DNA from 4 places in the Paenibacillus sp. sgz302114 genome. Region 1 is predicted to be linked to each of the others. Evidence: riboswitches for the same ligand, from Rfam matches in the RefSeq annotation. Region 1 holds a riboswitch; each other region holds the start of a gene.
The links. A riboswitch is a leader RNA that binds a small molecule or an ion and turns the genes downstream of it on or off. The one in region 1 is predicted to bind cyclic di-AMP.
Positions count from the first base shown of each region.

Region 1 (2,191 bases):
GTTACGAAGCATCTTCTTCGAGCTGAACGTTACGCCCCGCTTCGTCAGCGTTGTCACCGCTGGTGATTTAGCAGACAGCATCGTCACCTTCGGTTCAGGCTTTTTCGTGCCTATTGCTACGACTTGATCCACGGCAGAGGACTTCGTCATTTTCTCCACGAGCGTTTGCGATACGAGAACGCCGTTCTGGAACACCTTCTCATACCGTTTCACAATCGTGCCTTGTTTGCCCGTCTGGACAAGTTTTTCTTTCCCCAATGCGAGCTTCGGATCTTCCTTCTTCACGACCGTGAACGGAACCGGATATGCACTCTCAGAGTACTTCTTATCGATCCGTGTAACCGTAATAATCATGTTAGGCTCAAGCGAAGACGTTAACGGGGGTACGACTTTATCTTGACCACGTACCGATATGTCAGCCTGATCGATCGCTGCCGCTACCGTTTTTTCTGTCGTATACATCGTCTTTGCTTTGCCGTCTGCCTTTACAACTAAAGGTACCGCCTGATCAATTACAATCCGGTCGCCATCTTTAATTCCGCCATCGAGCGACATCGACACTTTATCATAAGCGCCAACAGTAATGGCTTGTTCATCCAGTAGGCGTTGAAGGGACCATTGTTTTGTCGAAACAATCGTTTCTCGTCCATTCACTACTACGGACACGTGCTTGTCAGCCGTTCCGTGCAACAACACCAAAAACATGAAAGTCATAGCGATTGAGATCAGAGCGCTTAGAACAATTAAACGCACGTTCTCATGCTTCCATCGCAATGCGAAAGACATGCTGGATGATCGTTTACCATGGGTGGTGTCCTTCATCTGGAGTGCTCCCATTTCTTCGGTCCTCCTTACATAGCCCCGCCGCCTTGTTACGCATGATACTTAGACGCGACTATTGAGATTTGGCGTGCGATAAACGCACGCATTTCCAATCCTTATTCACCTCCGTGCCCGTTCCATGATACGCCCTGTGTCGTCACAATATGCTTCATTCAAACAAAAAAGAAGCCCGATGACAGAGGATCTGTTTCGTGGCTTCCCAATTCGACAAGGGTAAGCATGGATTGCATGCACGAGGTTGATCTCTCTTATTTACGCTGGCGAGGTTAGCTGTCGGATTCGGGCGTGAGAGTCGCCCTATTCGCTCGTGACGTTAAGCGATGTCTTCAACCACGTCACCAAGCAAAATTCACCCCAAGAAGAATCTCCATGTCTACTTCTGTTTGCCACCGCGCAATTCATTTCACTGCGTGATACAAACAGTTTCAACAATTGGTTCCCCCGCTCTCCAAAACTTCGGAGATTAAGCGTTTATTGGAAAAGGAATACAAGTTTTGTTGCTCTGAAATGAATCATACCGTCTATCGCTGCACATTGTAAAGAACTGATTAATGACGATTTTAGCGAATTTTTAGGATAATCCAGTGATTTCAACTTGATTTCTAGGAATAAAGTTAGTTTTTTCAACGGAATGGTCCTAAATCCTTGCTTTCACTTCCATTTTCACTACATTCCAAAACATTTCAGTGCATTTTCGGTCGTAATTTTAGCTATTTCTTCCACGGACTTGCCTGTTAGCTCCGCCATCGTATTTGCTACAAGACGGACGAATGATGATTCATTTCGTTTCCCTCTATGGGGGTGCGGAGCTAAATAAGGGGCATCTGTTTCAATCAGCAGACGGTCAAGCGGCACATGCGCAAGCACCTCTTTTGGCACACGTGCATTTTGGAATGTAAGCGGTCCCCCGAACGAAATATAGAAGTTCATATCGAGGCATTGCTTTGCCGTTTCCCAGCTTCCAGAGAAGCAGTGCATGACGCCGCCGACTTCCCTTGCGCCCTCTTCACGAAGCAGTCTGACGACATCCTCATGTGCGTCCCTGTTGTGGATTACAATCGGCTTCTGCTTTTGTTTCGCTAGCTGAATTTGCTCCCGAAATACACGCTGCTGCACATCTTTAGGTGAAGTGTCCCAGTGATAATCGAGTCCAATCTCGCCGATCGCAACAACCTTCGGATGATCGCATAAAGATGCAATCCAATCCAGATCCTCCGGCAGCATATCAATGCTGTCTACCGGATGCCAGCCGACAGCGGCATAGATGAACGAATACTGCTCGGCAAGTTGCATCGTGGTCGGAATCGTTTCCCGGTTGAAGCCGATATTAATAAGCTTATGTACACCT
Region 1 covers NZ_JBVYOI010000018.1:10,461-12,651, reverse strand. The annotation lists gene AC0LWF_RS25555 (resuscitation-promoting factor) at 1-837, opposite strand, end outside; cyclic di-AMP (ydaO/yuaA leader) riboswitch at 1,084-1,323, opposite strand; gene AC0LWF_RS25550 (TatD family hydrolase) at 1,510-2,191, opposite strand, start outside.

Region 2 (2,191 bases), on a different contig from region 1:
CATCGCGTTCCTTCGTAGGCTCTTGGCTCGAATCGGTGAAGACGACGACCTGCAAGTCACCGCCAAGCCGCTTCGCAATTTGCTGTCCACGGCGAATATAGATCGAGCCGTTCCAGTGATACTGCGCGGCGACAAGAATGCGCTCTGCTGCGCCGGACGGACCGATGAAGCCCTGCTCCTCGCGGTATTTCTCCAGCGATTCGTTAACGCCTTCTGCCATTAACCGCAGTGACAGCTCTCTCAGCTTGCCGAGGTTGCCGCGTTTCAGCAGGCCTGGGTCTTTAATATTACGTAAACGCCCTTCACTCAGGCGGTTTAATATGGTCTCCGGCGAAACGTCAATGAGCCGCACTTCGTCCGCAAGCTCAAGCGCATCGGCCGTGACGGTACATTCCGCCTCAATGCCGGTCAGCTTCTGAGCAAGCTCCGTGACGCCGTCCAGTTCGTACACATTGACAGTCGTTATGATGCTGATGCCATGGCTGAGCAGAAAAGTAATATCCTCAAGACGAGTCGGAAACTTTGCATCCGGACGATTCTTATGCGCCAGCCCGTCAACAAGCAGCACCTCCGGATTACGTTCCAGTATCGCATCAAGATTAAGATCCTTCTTCTCTTCATCGCCTTTATACCAGTGAATGCTTGGAATCCGTTCCAAATCTGCGAGCTGCTCTACCGTTTCCGGACGGCGCATCGTTGACACCGCACAGACGGCAACCTCAATTCCCTGCTGCTTCAGCGATTGGCCCTCGCGCAGCATGTGATAGGTTTTGCCAGAACCGCTAACAGCACCAATGTACACTTTCAGACGTCCGCGATGGATTTTGGAGATGGATAATAGCAATTCTTCAGGGGTTTTACGGCGGTAACCAGCCATAACAAACTTCGCCTTCCTTCCTACACCTATAAACTAACTTTCCCAAACCTTGTGAAACTAATAAATTCTATAATGCGCACAAAAAAGAAGCCTGTACGGGGGGAACTGCCTCTTAAAGAAGAGGAACGCCTCTCGCGGCTTCTAGGCACAAATTTATAATAAAAAGTGTCTATATGCACGATAATTCGTCGCCTCTCGGTTACGCTTACGAGGTTAGCTGCCGGATTCGGGCGTGAGAGTCGCCCTACTTGAAGAGCTGCAAGGCCGAAGCGGCCGGACTCCTTCAAGATTCACCCCAATGGCTGCAACCGGCGAAAAATGCTTCACCGTGCGCTTGCCATTACTAGTGGTTCCCCCGATTTCTTAAGACAAGAAATTCAGCGTTTCATTTAGCTTGCTTCATGTTACGCTCCCAACCTCTCTTTGTAAAGGAATGCCGCAGAGGGTGCACTCTCGTTTCCTGCCAAGTTAGGTGGATATAACGCTTACAACAAAGCACTGCTCCAGCATCCTCTGCCTACCTCACTATATCGCGGTTTCTCGCAATTAGCTGGCATTTGACAGAGGACTAGAGCATTTTAGATCAAAATGCGCCTACTACGAGCTCAATCGACTTCAGCGCAAGACCGATCAGAAAACCGCAAACCGCGCCATTGACGCGAATCCATTGCAAATCCTGGCCGACTTTATCTTCAATTAACTCAACAAGCTGATCGTTGTCGAGGCGGTCGAGATTCTCTTGCACGAAAGAACCGATTCTCGTGTGGTTGCGTTCAATTAGCTGCACGATCTGGCCCTTCAACCAATTCTCGGCATCTGCCACAAGCTCGCGGTTCGCTTCGAAGCGGTCCGCCAGCTGCGAGAGCAGCGGCCATACGCGTTCTGCGAACGACTCATCGTGCACGAACGCAATTCCTTTCTCACGAAGCGATTCGAACAGTCGCGTCAGCTCGCCTTCCAAGTCAAAAGCATTCAGCAGCTCATCGCGCAGCTGATCCAGCTGACCGGTCTCGGACAAACGCGTGATAATCATCTCGAGGCCGCTATGCAGATGCTGCATAATTGTGGCACGACGCTGCGTATCCGGCACCTTCAGCTCGTTAATCTTATTCAGGATGAACGACTGCAGCATCGTGCCGAGCCTGTCTTCATCCAGGTAGCCGATAAAGGCGTTGACGGCAAACTGCATAAGGCCGCCGAGATTCAGCCCTTTCACTAGCTGCATGGCGGAATTGCCCAGCTCGCGGCGCATGCCCTCCGTGCCAGCCCACGCTTCGGCGCGTTCGAGCAGCAGGTCGAGCAGCCGCTCGTCGG
Region 2 covers NZ_JBVYOI010000006.1:95,964-98,154, forward strand. The annotation lists gene AC0LWF_RS16955 (histidine kinase) at 1-877, opposite strand, end outside; cyclic di-AMP (ydaO/yuaA leader) riboswitch at 1,065-1,270, opposite strand; gene AC0LWF_RS16960 (DUF445 domain-containing protein) at 1,461-2,191, opposite strand, start outside.
Region 2: it holds a riboswitch for cyclic di-AMP, as region 1 does, so the genes downstream of both, AC0LWF_RS16955 (histidine kinase) here and AC0LWF_RS25555 (resuscitation-promoting factor) in region 1, are expected to answer to the same signal.

Region 3 (2,191 bases), on a different contig from region 1:
AGCAGGAGTGAAAGCACATATAAAGCAAGGCTGGCGCCTAGCAATCAAGCACTTCTATATTATTATCTTGCTGTTTCTGTACGAGCTGATCTGGGGCTTCTTCCTCTACCGCACCATCGAAGGGATTGTAGTGCCTGTCCTAAAGCGGTTTCCCGATACGTATAGCAGCGGAAGCCACGCGGTCCAGCTGTTCATGACCGAGGCTCAGTTTCAGCTGCTCAAGACGGATCTCGTCCAGCCATACGCCTGGCTATTCTGCGGACTGCTGGCCGGGCGGATGATCATCACCCCATTCCTTAACGCTGGTCTGTTCCATTCGTTGCATCATACGACAGATGAGGCCGGAACGAAGTTTCTAAGCGGCATTCGAAAAGTGTGGAAGCCAGTCGCCCTGCTCTATCTCATCGAAACTGCGCTCACCCTTCTCCCTGCCATCTGGCTGCTGCCGCGCGCGTTAACGAAGCTGCTCGCTAGCAATTCGCTGCTCGAATTCGCCCAGCACGCAGGACCGTGGGCGGCCGCCTGGCTGGCATGGGCGGTGCTCATCCACCTGCTCTTCCTCACCATGCAGTTCGGCGCCGCCAGCGGCACGGGCACACTCCGCTCGCTATGGGGCGGAATCGTAAACTTCCTGCCTTTTGCAGGCATCTCGCTGCTCATGTGGGGTATCGGCGCCTTGCTTAGCATGACGGTCGCTTCCGTATCCATGTTGTGGGCGGGACTGTTCGCACTCATCCTTCACCAAGGCTATCAGATGATGCGCACCATTATGAAGGTGTGGACGGTAGCCGCCCAGTACGATGTGTGGCAATCGAAGCAAGCTTGAGGCATAGCGGCAATCAATATGGAGTAAGGGACTGCGACCTATTGTCGCGGTCCTTTTTTGCATGTCACTGAAAGTGTTTGAACCGACACCTATCTAGCCATCCTCATATTTTTCTACAAGACAGTTCTCGCCATAAATTGCTCTAATTCGTTGCAGGAGGAATATATGCCTACTAACCGCTCAATCGCAGGCCCACCAACGAATTAGACGCCAAAAAGGTTGCATTCTAATAATTTTAATTTGTGAACAACTTGTGAACTTGGAAGGAGAAACGAGAAAATGATCGAATACTTTTTCCTCGAAAAGAAAATTTTGCCGAATTCCCTTTCTTGGGAAACGGGGGAACCATTCTGGGTGAATTGATCCCGACATCCGCAAGGCGCTTATCAAGACGCGGATGCCAGAGGTGATCATAGGGAGCCTTCAACCGAACCCCACAGCTAACCTCGTAGGCACCGGAAGGAGTTTCCTGTTTTGAAGAAAATTTCTGCACTACTGGTCGCTCTTGCGATGCTGCTATTATTCCAAGTTGGAAGCGTTTTTGCAGAATCCAAAATGGATGGTGTCATCAATGGTGTGATCGGCACCCCGTATTCGTACACGGGAACAACGACGAAAGGGTTCGACTGCTCTGGATTTACCATGTATGTGTACGGTAAACTAGGCGTCAGCATTCCACATGCATCCCGTTCGCAAGCACAGCTCGGCAAGAAAATCGCGAAAGCGGATTTGATTGCGGGCGATCTCGTATTTTTCAATACGACTGGCAAAGGAATCTCGCATGTCGGCATCTATGTTGGAGATGGCAAGTTTGCACACGCTTCCTCGAGCAAAGGTGTTACGATCAGTGCGCTAGGTGATTCCTACTATTCAAAACGCTATGTAACTGCACGCCGCGTTATGAGCCCGCAAACGTATGAGAAATACGCTGACGAGCCGTCAGATGAACCAGGCGATGGAGACTCCGATTAATTAGTACTTGCAAGCGTAAACGGCTGTCGCCGTCTTATCGGCAAAAGCTTGCGTTTCGCGGAGACATTATGTGAATTTATATAGGTGAAACCAATAAATTCAATAATGTCTAGCAAAAAAACGAGTTCACCTCAATTGAGGCGAGCTCGTTTTTTGTTTTTTGCTGCTTGATCCAAACATCGTGCTCGGCGATTAGCGTCCGGCAGCTTCTAGTTAGCGGCGTTGATAGCGGACCCACCAGAACGTGCGGCCGACCTGGACGTCGAGCGCGATGCCAAGCGGAGCGAAGAGATCATACAGCTCCACCGGTGTCGCGCAGCCCTCGCTCCTGCGATCTGCCATCACAACGGTTGCGCCGGTCGCAAGCCTCGAGTGCCAGTTCTGAAGGAACTG
Region 3 covers NZ_JBVYOI010000014.1:35,739-37,929, forward strand. The annotation lists gene AC0LWF_RS23710 (hypothetical protein) at 8-826, shown strand; cyclic di-AMP (ydaO/yuaA leader) riboswitch at 1,130-1,296, shown strand; gene AC0LWF_RS23715 (C40 family peptidase) at 1,301-1,798, shown strand; gene AC0LWF_RS23720 (hypothetical protein) at 2,012-2,191, opposite strand, start outside.
Region 3: it holds a riboswitch for cyclic di-AMP, as region 1 does, so the genes downstream of both, AC0LWF_RS23715 (C40 family peptidase) here and AC0LWF_RS25555 (resuscitation-promoting factor) in region 1, are expected to answer to the same signal.

Region 4 (2,191 bases), on a different contig from region 1:
AAACCGAAGTCGCTCGCAGCTTCCTTCGATTGCGGAACAAAGATATCAATACGGTCGCCCTTAATGGCACTTCCCATATCGGTAGCAACTCCCATCATGCCGCCGACTGGCAACCCATCATGGTCGTAGCCGGTAATATACAACTTGCTTCCCAGCGGAATGACGCTTGGGTCTACTGCAACCGTACCGAGCTTCAGCGGATTGCCGAAGTAGTCGACTGCTCCCCAGCCGTTCTCTGACGGATGTGCCGTATATGCGCTTGCTTTAACCTGTACGACATCCGAGACGTCATATGCTCTGCCGCCAACTGTAATTTCGTTTTGGTTCGCTTGTCTTTTCGCTGCCGTCGATTGGCTCGACTTCTTCTTTGCAGCTTTCTTCACCGTTTTCTTTGCTGCCTCTGCTTTAGGGGCTTTCTTCGGCTCTGCCGCTTTCTTCTCAGCCTTCACCGACTTCTCGGCTTTCACAGATGCCTCCGCTGAATTATCCAGCTTTGCCGTTTGTTCAGTCTGCTTCGACTGTTGCGAAATCGGCTGCGGCGCATCCTGCTTCGAGTTCGCGACTGTCACTGTCGTTGGAATAACGATCGTCAGTCCCTTATACACATTCGCAGGATCGATCATCGGATTCGTCTTGAGCAGCTGCTCCAGCGATACGCCGAATTTCTGCGACAACGACCAGAACGTATCCTCGTCCGTCGCTTTGTACTCCGATGCTGCTTGCGCTGCGCCCGCGTGCGTGAAGATCGCGATGCTAAGTGCAGCGAGTAACGCACTCTTTTTCCAGAATGATTGCTTCAATATGAACTTCCTCCTTTAATTTACGGACATATATCCTTGTTTGAACGACCCGGATATATTCCGTCAATACGATGCTGACAGGTCAAGCTGCTTAATGGCTAAGCCAGCTACTCATCTTCATCGCATGCGGCCTACGAGGTTAGTTGTCGGATTCGGACGAAAGGAGTTCCGCCCTACGCTTGTTAACCAAACGATTCACCCCAGCGCTGCTGACAGCGCATTAACCAGCCAATAGCTGACTGGCGAGCAAAAGCGACTTTTTATTACGTCAGCATTGCTCTAAAAATATCCCCCGCACATAATGTTTCGGCTCGCGTTAAAGGATAACACAGAAACTCATGCAAATCCTACAGGAAAAAGTGACCAACATCCCCGTCATGCTGCATAATCACAGATTGCGCGGCAGTCGAATCGCTACCGTCGTCCCTTTGCCGGGGACGCTTTTAATATCCATTTTCCCTTGATGGCCTTCAATGATCCGGTAACAAATCATAAGGCCAAGCCCTGTTCCGCTGTCCTTTGTCGTGAAGAACGGACCGCCGAGCTTCGGCAGCTGCTCCTCTGGGATGCCTGTTCCTTCGTCGATAATCGACACGGCAATATGCTGCGCATCTACATTCGTAAGCGTAATGGTAATGATCCCGCCGCTTGGCATCGCCTCGATGGCATTCTTGAGCACATTGACGAATACTTGCTTCAGCTGATTCTCGTCACAGAGCAGCTCCGTCACATCGGAATCGAGCAGAGGGATAATCTGCACATCTTTCAGAATCGCCTGCGTTTCGAGCAGCGTCAGCACATTGCCAATAATCCGGTTCAGATCATGCTTGCGGAACTGGCTTGCTTGCGGCTTCGCCAGCGCCATAAACTCCTGTACGATCGAATTGATCCGGTCGAGCTCCACGAGCATAATGTCAAAGTACTCATGATACTTATCAATCTTCGTCTTCAGAAACTTCGAGAATCCGATCAAGGAGGTCAGCGGATTGCGAATCTCATGTGCAATTCCCGCCGCCATCTGTCCAGCAACGGAGAGCTTCTCGGAATGAATGAGCGCCTCCTCCTCTTTCTTCCGTTCACGGATATCGCGAAAGACGCTCTGGACGACAGTTCCTCTCCCCGGATAGTTATGTATACGGGTACTGGATACCTCCACATCAATAACTTCACCCCTCACGTCAATGAGGCGGCATTCCTCGAATTCATTCGGCTCATCCGTCTGCATGACCGCGCGGATTCGCTCCATTGAGCGAAGCTGATTATCCGGGTGCATGAACTTCCAAATCTTTACCTCATCCATGATCTCTGACAGATCAGTCATGCCAAGCAATCGAAGTCCCGCTTGATTGGCGAACAGCACTTCGATTCCGTCATGCACAAAGATCGGCTCT
Region 4 covers NZ_JBVYOI010000002.1:294,607-296,797, forward strand. The annotation lists gene AC0LWF_RS06405 (3D domain-containing protein) at 1-800, opposite strand, end outside; cyclic di-AMP (ydaO/yuaA leader) riboswitch at 914-1,122, opposite strand; gene AC0LWF_RS06410 (ATP-binding protein) at 1,189-2,191, opposite strand, start outside.
Region 4: it holds a riboswitch for cyclic di-AMP, as region 1 does, so the genes downstream of both, AC0LWF_RS06405 (3D domain-containing protein) here and AC0LWF_RS25555 (resuscitation-promoting factor) in region 1, are expected to answer to the same signal.